DNA from 2 places in the Lacrimispora struthionigena genome. Region 1 is predicted to be linked to the other one. Evidence: a T-box and tRNA genes for the amino acid it is inferred to sense, from the RefSeq annotation. Region 1 holds a T-box; the other holds one or more tRNA genes.
What was found. The T-box of region 1 lies ahead of tyrS (tyrosine--tRNA ligase). A T-box ahead of a tRNA ligase gene usually reads a tRNA of that ligase, here a tRNA-Tyr.
Positions count from the first base shown of each region.

Region 2: it has a tRNA-Tyr gene. The T-box ahead of tyrS (tyrosine--tRNA ligase) is inferred to sense a tRNA for this amino acid. The anticodon was not compared.

Region 1 is NZ_JBMBWP010000001.1:13,113-18,925, reverse strand. Features, by position in the region: gene ACOAOT_RS00105 (AAA family ATPase) at 1-145, opposite strand, end outside; gene ACOAOT_RS00100 (GNAT family N-acetyltransferase) at 191-1,180, opposite strand; gene rsgA (ribosome small subunit-dependent GTPase A) at 1,181-2,161, opposite strand; gene ACOAOT_RS00090 (hypothetical protein) at 2,588-2,713, opposite strand; gene tyrS (tyrosine--tRNA ligase) at 2,710-3,798, opposite strand; T-box leader at 3,910-4,162, opposite strand; gene ACOAOT_RS00080 (glycoside hydrolase family 5 protein) at 4,241-5,290, opposite strand; gene ACOAOT_RS00075 (AraC family transcriptional regulator) at 5,428-5,813, shown strand, end outside.
Region 2 is NZ_JBMBWP010000002.1:2,650,086-2,655,898, reverse strand. Features, by position in the region: gene ACOAOT_RS21410 (ABC transporter permease) at 1-993, shown strand, start outside; gene ACOAOT_RS21405 (nucleoside/nucleotide kinase family protein) at 1,051-1,638, opposite strand; gene ACOAOT_RS21400 (aminotransferase class I/II-fold pyridoxal phosphate-dependent enzyme) at 1,660-3,138, opposite strand; gene ACOAOT_RS21395 (hypothetical protein) at 3,263-3,493, shown strand; tRNA gene ACOAOT_RS21390 (tRNA-Lys) at 3,562-3,634, opposite strand; tRNA gene ACOAOT_RS21385 (tRNA-Phe) at 3,638-3,710, opposite strand; tRNA gene ACOAOT_RS21380 (tRNA-Met) at 3,755-3,828, opposite strand; tRNA gene ACOAOT_RS21375 (tRNA-Tyr) at 3,875-3,956, opposite strand; tRNA gene ACOAOT_RS21370 (tRNA-Thr) at 3,975-4,047, opposite strand; tRNA gene ACOAOT_RS21365 (tRNA-Val) at 4,083-4,155, opposite strand; tRNA gene ACOAOT_RS21360 (tRNA-Asp) at 4,179-4,252, opposite strand; rRNA gene ACOAOT_RS21355 (23S ribosomal RNA) at 4,341-5,813, opposite strand, start outside.

The sequences.
Region 1 (5,813 bases):
CCGGCTCAAAATCCAGCCTGGTCAGATGATTCTTTGACAAAATCTGAAATGGATAAAAGGTATCATAACAAGTTCGTTTCTCTCCCATAGTGAAGCTGTATTCTTCTTCTATATCAGGAAATGAGAATTGTGACAGATAAATCATTTGTAAACTCCCCCCTATGTTAACTTTATCCACTATTGTACTATTTTACAGGTGAGATATCCACTCTTTTCTCAGATAAGATTCATAACCAATGATCCGTTCATCGATCCTGCGATGATAGCTGTAAGTGTAATTCTTAAAATGCTTCCCCCAGAAACGGAGTGCGTTTGGATTTAATGTTTCGCAGTCCACCCCCAGATAACGGATTCCTTCCTTTTTGCACACATTGCAGATATAATACAGCAAATCATCCGCCACATGGGTTCCCCGATATTCTTCTTTTACAAATGCACCGCAAATATTTTTCATGGATTCCGTTTCGCTGATAAATGTTTCCCCTTTGTCTTGTATCGACATGTATCCGATTACCGCTTCCTCTTTCAGGGCTGCAAATATACGGGTTTGTTCTTTTGGAAAATGCATCATATATTGCCGGATATCTGTTGGGAAAAAAATGGGCGAATCAGACATATGCTTTACTAATCCATATCTTAAATCAAGAATGCGTCCTTTATCATCTCCAATCAGCTCTGTAAAAGTAAAATCATTATGAAAAATATCCCTTAACTCAAATTCATTTAAATCCATAACAGCATCGCTGCACCGGATACCAAAACCATTTAATACCAGAGACCGGTCTACAAAAGGATCATCTGCATACCTGCTCAGGGCAACACTGGTAACTCCGGCCTCCTTTAATAATTGCTCCATTCCCGCTTCCATCAGCTTTGAGCAAAGTCTGCCCCTGTCATGACCGGAAAAGGCATTTCCGCCCAATGGAGAATAAGCTCCCCTGCAGGTTCCAAAGTACCCATCTATGGGTCCTGTAAATGCAAGATACCCGGCCATCTCCCCTTCACACATAGCAACTACTCCATAGTTTTTACGGAATAAACCAGTGATCAGTCCCCGTAACTGTTTCGTAACGTCAATTACCGGCAATTGCTTTATCTGTCTGCACTCATTTTCATATTCTCCTATTGCTAACTTCAATGCTTCTTCCACATGAACTTCTTCTGCTCTAATAATCTTCATTTACCATTCTCCCCTGCTTTTTTTATTACACTTCTTTTTAATAACAGCCTGCTTCCGGCTTTCCTTCGTTGCCTGAAACTTAGACTCTTTTTGGATTTTCCAGTAATTTTTCCACCTTTTTTCAGTCAATGTCCCCTCTTTCAGTGCCTGAGCAACTGCACATCCCGGTTCCCCGTTGTGGGTACAGTTACTAAATCTGCACTGTATTATTAAATCATTGATATCCGTAAAGCTGAAATCCATACCGTCATCCACAATCCACATTCCCAGTTCCCGCATCCCCGGTGTATCAATAATCCTGGCTCCATTATCCATTACGAACAGCTGGCGGTGAGTTGTTGTATGATGCCCTTTTGAATCATCTTCTCTGATTTCTCCAGTTTCCATAAGCTCTTTTCCCAGCAGATAATTGGTGAAGGTGGATTTTCCCACCCCTGATGACCCTAGGAATACAGTGGTCTTTTCAGGCATCAGATATTTTTTTAACTGTTCCATGCCTTCCCCCGTCACAGCACTTACCACACAGACATCAACACCCAGCGCAATCTGATTTACCAGTTCCACTTTTTCCTGAATATCTTCTGCAATATCTGCTTTCGTAAGGACAATAACAGGCTTCCCCCCACTTTGCCACGAGACGGTCAGATAACGCTCCAGCCGCTTTAAATTAAAATCATAATTCAGAGACATTAAAATAAAGACATAATCAAAATTAGCTGCTACAATCTGCTCTCCCATTCCCACATCAGGATCTTTCCTGGAAAATGCAGTCTTTCGTTCCAGTGTCTTAATAATCAGACAGTCACCCAGAGGATTATACTCTAACTCTACATTGTCACCAACCGTTGGGAATTCTTCCTCGCAATGATCCGTATAATATATTCCCGCCTTTAACCTGGCATACAGATCTTCCCCGTTTGCTCTCACCTCATAACGTTCCCTGTGAACTGCCGTGATAAAACCAATCATTTTTTCTTTCAAAAACAACCTCTCTTCCTGTTTTCTGTCAGTAAACGAATTACCAACGATTAAAAAAGGGCATAAAAATGCCGCGGTAATAGCCCTTATGAGCTGTCACTGCGGTTGGCTTTCCAAAAAAAGGCACAAAAAAAACACATCTTATCGTGTGTTTAACAGAGTTAAGCGATATATAAGAGTCTAAAAGCGGCATACAAAACATGTCTGTTATCCATATGCCCAATATTCAGTTATTCTTTCATTACCTCTTTCACAAATAATGCATTTGACATATCACATTCTCCTTTCAAGACCACTGATGGGTTATTTTGGTAATAACACTTCCAATTACACTTAAGATAACACATATTTTACCCATCGTCAATCATTACTTTTATACCTCCCACCAGAAACTGGTGAGAGGTCACTGAGAAGTACACAGTTATCAAATTATTTATTGATTTTTACAAATCGTTTTTTGCCAATCTTCATGACATCGCTATTAATCAAAACACTATTTATTTCATCCTCTTCCAATTTTTCACCGTTAATCTGGATTCCACCTTGTCTTATCAGGCGAATAAATTCACTTTTGCTCTTATATATCCCAGCTCAATCAGTCCCGGAATGCTGTCATTTACCGTATCTTTCTCCAAATCCAGGAGCAAGATGGGAATATCATTTGGGATTGCTTTTTTACTAAACGCCATTTCATAGTAAGCAATTGCGTTTTGCACCTCTAGTGCATTGTGGTACAGCCCAGTAATGATTTTTGCCAGTTGATACTTAATATCCCTCGGATTGACTCCATTTTCCAGATCGGCTTTTACCCTGTCAATTTCGTCCGGGTGTTCATCAGTGGTCAGCTCGTAATATTTAATGATCAGATCATCTGGCACTTCCATCACCTTTTTAAACATCACTTCTGCCGGCTCACTCACTCCGATATAATTTCCCAGGCTTTTACTCATTTTCTCTATGCCATCAAGTCCTTCAAGAATTGGCATAAATAAAGCGATTTGCTGGTCAGTTCCCATAGACTTTTGAAGCGTTCGCCCCATCAAAATGTTAAAGGTCTGATCTGTCCCCCCTAATTCAATGTCTGCTTTTATTTCTACAGAATCATAAGCCTGCATCAGCGGGTAAAAAAATTCATGGATTCCAATGGGAACACCATTCTTATAACGGTTCTGGAAATCATCCCGTTCCAGCATCCTGGCAACCGTAGACGTTGCAGCCAGTTTTATCACATCTTCAAAATTCAGCTTTGAAAGCCACTCACTGTTGAATCTTACCATTGTTTTTTCTTTGTCCAGTATTTTAAATATCTGTTCGCAGTAAGTCAGTGCATTTTCCTTTACTTTTTCGTCGGTCAATGCAACTCTTCCTTTTGATTTCCCAGTAGGATCTCCAATCCTGCCTGTAAAATCCCCGATTATAATAACTGCCTGATGTCCAAGCTCCTGCATCTGTCTGATCTTTCTTAAAACCACAGCATGACCAAGATGAATATCTGGTGCGGAAGGATCAAGTCCTAATTTAATGGTCAGCGGCTTTTCCTGTTTATAGGATTGTTCCAGTCTGGCAAGAAGCTCCTCCTCATTTACGCACTGGTGAACCCCTTTGCAGATAATACGCATTTGCTCCTTTGGTGTTAACATAACTCAAATTCTCCTTGTAATATTATTATTAATATTTGCATGCCTGATAAGAAATCCAGAAAAAAAGAGCTGAGTTAAATCAAATTAAAAAAACTCCCGTCCTTCTGTTACCAAAAGGACGAGAGTGACTCTCGTGTTACCACCTTAAGTTTATAGACAACTCACATTGTCTACCTCATCGGGTACGGCCATGGCGATACCCTTGCACCTGATTACGGTGTGCTCTCCGTCGCAGCCTACTTCTTAAATCGGTTCGGTGCGCAGCTCCAAGATGTATTCACACTTTCTATCCATGAGCCTCTCATCAACCGGCATCTTTCTGTTTGGAATTGAAAATGCTACTCTTTCTTTTCATAGCCTTTTCTTATACTCCGAATTATATATAATTCTTTGTAATGCAAATATTTAATTGAACAAATATTATCATGCTTTTTTTGTTTCGTCAAGCCTCAGTTTGACAGCTGCATAACGGTTCCTGGGTCCATATCTGTATTATTTCTTCCCTGATGTCATCATAATGCTTACCTGTCAGTCCAAAATCCATTTCTTTGTAAGTCCATATGGAACAGCCAATCTGATACTTCTCAAATATATCATGTACGTCACGGAACCAGCGCAGTGTGTCCGGAACAGGTGCCTGATCTATCACACCAAACTCTCCGCAGTACAGCTGAGTACCAGCTTTTTGTGCAGCCAGAACTGCTCCCTTCACCATTATCTCTAAAAACTCTTTGCCAATTGTCTCGGCTGTTGAGTTTAGGACTGCTTCCCCCTGTTCTCCCAGTACGGCAGACTGTAAGCGATAATATTCCATGCTTTCGGGATAAAAAACATCCTTTTGTGGGTCCATCTGTTTGACCCAATGTGCCTTTTGGTGGGTAAATAAAAGGGGCTCGTAAAAGTGAAAAGTAAAGATAATATTTTTATCTACCGGTTTTTTCAGTAATTTCAATGTACTTGCGCTGTTCCACTGAATACCGCCATAAATTATGGGTACAAATAAATCAATTTTACGTATGGCCGTCACCGTTTTGTCAATCAGGTCATTCCAAAGCAACGCATTTTCCTTTTCTACAACCTCGTTGAGCAATTCAAAAGCGACGTTGTCATAGTTTTTAAATTCCGTTGCAATCCTCTCCCAAAGATTCACAAAACGTTCCTGTAAATAAGCATTATGAAACAGATCATTTTTCTCCCTGTCCCCTGCATTATTAAAATCATAGCCATACGCTTTGTGAAGATCAAGGATTACATCCAGCTTATTTGCCCTGCAACAGTCACAGATACAATGAACCAGCCGGTAACCTTCCTCTTTGGGATTGCCTTCCTGATCTTCCAGAACTTCGTAATCAATGGGAAGGCGGATATGATCAAATCCCCATGCTGCAATCTGCTCAATATCCGCTTTTCCGATAAATGTACTGTAATGTTGCATATTGTGAGTGCACTGAGATAAATATCCCCCTAAATTTAACCCTCTTTTCAGTTTCATATCGCTTTACTACCTTTCCTTTCAGATAATTTTATACTATCTGATCTGACTTGCAAATGATATCATTTTCTTTTCTTTTATGTCGTTTTCATGATATAATATTAAAAGAAAATAACGGTGCTATGGAGGGTCTTCCCATGAATATAAAAAAAGAACTGGCATTTCAGGAATTTGTAAGAAGAGAAAATAATTTAATCCGCGCTCCTTATACACCTGAGCAGGAATTTTATTCCGTCATAAAATCAGGAAACACCACAAAAGTTCGGGAACTTTGCCAGGAATCCCTTTTATTAAAGAATGGACTGGGCATTCTTTCGTTTAATCACCTTCAAAATATAAAATATCATTTTGTTATCACTGCTGCACTGGTGGCCAGATATTGTATGGAGGGAGGAATGGAACTGTCAACAGCCTTCAGTCTCAGCGATTTTTATATACAAAAAGCGGATAGCTGTATGAAACCGGAAGAAGTTGCCGCGCTGCATCCCATTATGTGTCTGGACTATGCAAAACGCATGAAATT
Region 2 (5,813 bases), on a different contig from region 1:
AAACAAATGAAAGACATAGTCAGTAAGGCAGCTCCGCTGTTGGCTCTGATCCTGTTGTTTATGATTCTGTCAGTAGCAACAGACAAATTTCTTACAATGAATAACATGATGAATATCCTGCGTCAGACGGCCGTTAACGGCCTGATATCCGCAGCAATGCTGGTTGTACTGATTACTGCAGGCATTGACCTTTCTGTAGGCGCAAATGCCATATTGTGCGCCTGTGTAATGGGTATGCTCAAGAATTCACTGGGAATTACCAATCCATTTATCCTCATACTCGCCTGCATTATCACAGGACTTTGTGTTGGCTTTTTAAATGGACTTCTGTTGACGAAAATGCATCTCCCTCATCCCTTTGTATCTACTCTGGGTATGAAGAACGTACTTTGCGGTATTGCTTTATTAGTGGTATCAACCAAAACGATTTCCGACTTCCCCGCAGGCGTTACATTTTTAGGCTCCTGCAACCTGTTTAAGTCACTGGACGGATTCTCCGGAATTCCTCTATGCTTTGTAGTTCTTTTACTAATATATGGTGTATATCATTTCTTTTTAAACAAAACCGCACTGGGCAGAATGATTTACTGTGTAGGCGGTAATCCGGAAGCTGCCCGTCTATCAGGCATCAATTCCGACAACGTCCTGATCTTTGTCTACAGCTTATCCGGCTTCATGTGTGCAATAGCCGGCCTGGTAATCGTAGGACGTTCTGCAGTGGCAAATCCATCTGCAGCCATATCTCCTTATGACACAGATGCCATTGCAGCCTGTATTATAGGAGGTGCCTCTTTCATGGGAGGCAAGGGAACCATCTGGGGAACGTTAATCGGTGCACTGATGATCTCTACCATTCGTAACGGACTGACACTCCTTAATACCTCAAGTTCTGTTCAATACATTGTAATTGGTATGGTTATCATCGCAGCCGTATTCATTGATGTAACAAGATCCCGTATGGAAGCAAAAGCCAGAAGACTTGCAGCAAAATAAACATAATAATGCTCTCTGAACAACTTGGTAATACACCAGTTTCAGAGAGCATTTTATTTATAAACTCTTTTTAATCTGTTCTGTAATCTCATCCAGGCAGCAATCAAGATCATCATTATTAAAACGCGTATCAATACCGCATCGAAGCAGATTCTCCTCTTTAAAATCTTCTTCATCCGCAAGAAATCTTCTGCACACTTCCTTATATTTAGGCATTTCCTGACATCTTTCTCTCTCAATAGAACGAAGTAAGCGCTCTCTGTCATCCACCTCCACATAAATTGGAATCAAATACTCACTTCCAAAATGATGTCTGGTTTTTTCATAAGATTCCAAGGTCCCGATCATAAGATAAGACTCCCGTCCTGACCGTTCAAACTGGCCATCGTCTACCGTAAAATAAGTCCATGGTCCATAGATTGTATCATAAGTACGTTCTTCAATTAATTTCTCGTCTCTGCGGAATTGTTCCAGCTCTTCTCTGGTTGTAAAAAAGTATTCCACTCCGTTAACTTCCCCATCCCGAATTGGTCTTGTGGTATATGGGGTAATAGTTTTTAAACCAGGAATTCTCTCCAGAAGTTTCTTATAAATAGTATCCTTCCCAGACGCACTTTTACCCATAATATAAAAAATCCTGCTCATCGTTTCCTACTCCAAACTTATTTATTCAGCTAATTCATCCATAACATAAATATGTTCTATCTTTTCATCTTCCAGTCCCTGTACCGGAAGTTTCATATCTTTATATGCTGCAATCAATTCAATCAGTTCCTTTTTCAGCACTTCGCCAGGCGCAATAATGGGGATACCCGGGGGATAAATGTAAACAAATTCCGCTGAGACAAGATCCGCTGCATCATTTAAAAGAACTTTTCTTCTACGTGAGTCCATTGACTTCCCAATGGTAATCCTGCATTCGGGTCTGACTTTAAAACTGTTGTATTCCGCTGCTAAATATCTCGCGCCATAGCATATTTCAGAGCCCTTCCCTGCCGTTGAATCAATCTCCAGCAATGCCTGGGAAAGCCTTTTAAATCCTTCTCTTGTGTCAGCCATGGTTAAAATAGCCGTTACATAGTCCGTTCCGCACATTTCCATTTCCAAATGATAATCTTCTCTTAATAAATGATCCAGTTCAGCTCCCGAGTATTTAGACTCCCTTGTAGATATAATAAGCTTTGATAAATCAACCTCATACACTCCTGACTGTCCTTTCACCTGTTCATCAAGAATCTTCAGACAGCTAAGATCTTTCAATCCATCCCTTAACTCCATTATCCTCTCATAGAACTCATTCATGCATTTTGACCCATTTTCAACCATATATCCGATACAGTTGTCTATGGAAGCAAGCAGAACATAAGACGGACTGCTGGTCTGATACATATGCACATACCGGTCCAGCCTGTCCATATCCACATACCCTTCTTTTACATGCATAACAGCCGTCTGTGTAAGAGAGGGAAGTGTCTTATGAAGACTCTGAATCACCACATCAGCCCCAAGTTCAATGGCTGAAACAGGAAATCCCTGTCCCTTTCCAAATGAAAAATGAGCGCCATGTGCCTCATCAACAATCAAAGGTAAACCAAATTTATGAACTATATCCGCTAGCTTACCCACATCCGAAACAATACCGTCATAAGTAGGAGATACCACAAGTACGGCTTCCACATCCGGATGGTTTTTCAACATCCATTCCATATCTTCAGGAAGTATTCCACCTTGAAGGCCAAATTCCCCGATCAATTGTGGATAAATATATTCTGCTTTTAAATTATTGAGGAAAACTCCATGGAATGCCGACTTGTGACAATTTCTACTCATCAAAATAGTTCCGCCTCTTGATACCGTACCGCTGATGGCGCTTAATATCCCACAGCTGCTTCCATTCACCAGATAATAAGTCCTGTCACTTTTATATACGTCCGCTGCCCATCCCATAGACTCCTTTAATATTCCCTGAGGATGATGCAGATTATCAAATCCATCAATTTCCGTAATATCAACAGAAAATGGGTTGGTAAATTTCTCACAAAATGATTCTTCCCATTGTCTTTTATGCCCAGGCATATGAAAGGGATAAAAATCTGATCTTCCATACTCCTTTAATCGTTCTAATAGATTCCTATTATCACTCACCCTGCCAACCGCCTCTCTTAACAGCACTCAAAATTGCCCTTTTAGTATATCATTCTTATCTAATCTTTACAATTTTTTCTCACAGGGTTATAATAACCTGGAAATAAGAAGGAGAACACCGATTATGAGACTGATAGAATTTAAAATGGAACGCCCCGGACTTGTAACGGCCGGTGACCAGGTTCAAATTATCGAAAGAGAAGGAACCAGCAGCTATAGCTATATTATCGACCCTGCGGTTGCCATGTCCGGATGCTATATGGGCCGTGACCGTATTAAATCAGATCATGGAATTGTGAAAGAAATCAAACACAACGACAGGGGATATTATGTGATCGTAGAATTCGATGAATAGTAATACTTTCATCGAATATTTTTTTGCATAAAAAAAGCCCTGAAACATTTCTGTTCCAAGGCTTGTCCTGAGACACCGGGGATTCGAACCCCGGACAACTTGATTAAAAGTCAAGTGCTCTACCACCTGAGCTAGTATCCCATATGCCCAAAGCCGGAATCGAACCAGCGACACGAGGATTTTCAGTCCTCTGCTCTACCAACTGAGCTATCTGGGCTCATGTGTAAAAAACACATAATTCATAAAAAATACCAACAAAAATTGCGGGGGCAGGATTTGAACCTGCGACCTTCGGGTTATGAGCCCGACGAGCTTCCAGACTGCTCCACCCCGCGTTATTCAATTATATTATATGCAGTGATTAGAATTTTAATCACTAAATGGATGGAGATGGATTCGAACCATCGAAATCGTCGATAACAGATTTACAGTCTGCCCCCTTTGGCCACTCGGGAACCCATCCATATTTAATTTTGATGCAAGCCGATGATCGGACTCGAACCGATAACCTGCTGATTACAAATCAGCTGCTCTGCCAATTGAGCCACATCGGCACAAATCTACTCATGTATGGCGTGTGCATACAGAATGGGACCTATAGGGCTCGAACCTATGACCCTCTGCTTGTAAGGCAGATGCTCTCCCAGCTGAGCTAAGATCCCATAAGCAAAATTCAGTTGTAAAACGACCCGGATGGGACTCGAACCCACGACCTCCGCCGTGACAGGGCGGCGCTCTAACCAACTGAGCCACCAGGCCAAACCTTTTTGAAGGTTAATACATATACCCTCAAAACCACACATTGTTATATATCTTTCATCCGTTCTTTCCTCTTACCTAAACCAACCTGGTTAAGCCCTCGACCTATTAGTGACAGTCAGCTACACATGTTGCCATGCTTCCACCTCTGCCCTATCTACCTCGTCGTCTTCAAGGGGTCTTACTCTTGCGATGGGATATCTCATCTTGAGGGGGGCTTCACGCTTAGATGCCTTCAGCGTTTATCCCTTCCCGACTTGGCTACTCTGCCATGGTGTTGATCACCAACAGATACACCAGAGGTCAGTCCATCCCGGTCCTCTCGTACTAAGGACAGCTCCTCTCAAATATCCTACGCCCACGCCGGATAGGGACCGAACTGTCTCACGACGTTCTGAACCCAGCTCGCGTACCGCTTTAATGGGCGAACAGCCCAACCCTTGGGACCTACTACAGCCCCAGGATGCGATGAGCCGACATCGAGGTGCCAAACCACTCCGTCGATGTGAACTCTTGGGAGTGATAAGCCTGTTATCCCCAGGGTAGCTTTTATCCGTTGAGCGATGGCAATCCCACTTTATACCACCGGATCACTAAGTCCTAGTTTCCTACCTGCTCCACCCGTCGGTGTCGCAGTCAAGCTCCCTTATGCCTTTGCACTCTTCGAATGGTTTCCGACCATTCTGAGGGAACCTTTGAGCGCCTCCGATACTCTTTCGGAGGCGACCGCCCCAGTCAAACTCCCCGCCTGACATTGTCCCCCAGCCAGGTTATGGCTGCAGGTTAGAAATCCAATACCGCAAGGGTGGTATCCCAACATCGGCTCTGATAAGACTGGCGTCCTATCTTCGTTGCCTCCCACCTATCCTGTACATGCAGCACCGAATCCCAGTATCAAGCTGGAGTAAAGCTCCATGGGGTCTTTCCGTCCTGGCGCAGGTAACCAGCATCTTCACTGGTATTTCAATTTCACCGGGTGCATTGTCGAGACAGCGCTCAAATCATTACGCCTTTCGTGCGGGTCGGAACTTACCCGACAAGGAATTTCGCTACCTTAGGACCGTTATAGTTACGGCCGCCGTTTACTGGGGCTTAAATTCAGAGCTTCGCGTTGCCGCTAACCCCTCCTCGTAACCTTCCAGCACCGGGCAGGCGTCAGCCCATATACCTCACCTTTCGGTTTTGCATAGACCTGTGTTTTTGCTAAACAGTTGCTTGAGCCTATTCTCTGCGGCCTGATTTCTCAGGCACCCCTTATCCCGAAGTTACGGGGTCATTTTGCCGAGTTCCTTAACAATGCTTCTCCCGCCGGCCTTAGGATTCTCTCCTCATCCACCTGTGTCGGTTTACGGTACGGGCACATATTACACAATAGCGGCTTTTCTTGACAGCCCCTACAGAGACTTCCCTACTTTTGTTCGGTACGCGTCACACCTTCCTGTTGTTAAGCGGATTTTCCATCTTAACCAGTCCAATGCTTGCCCCGGTCTTTTCATTCCCGGGTTCTCTCTCGGTTCTGTGTCCCCACAGTTCTGATAATATGCGGTACAGGAATTTCAAC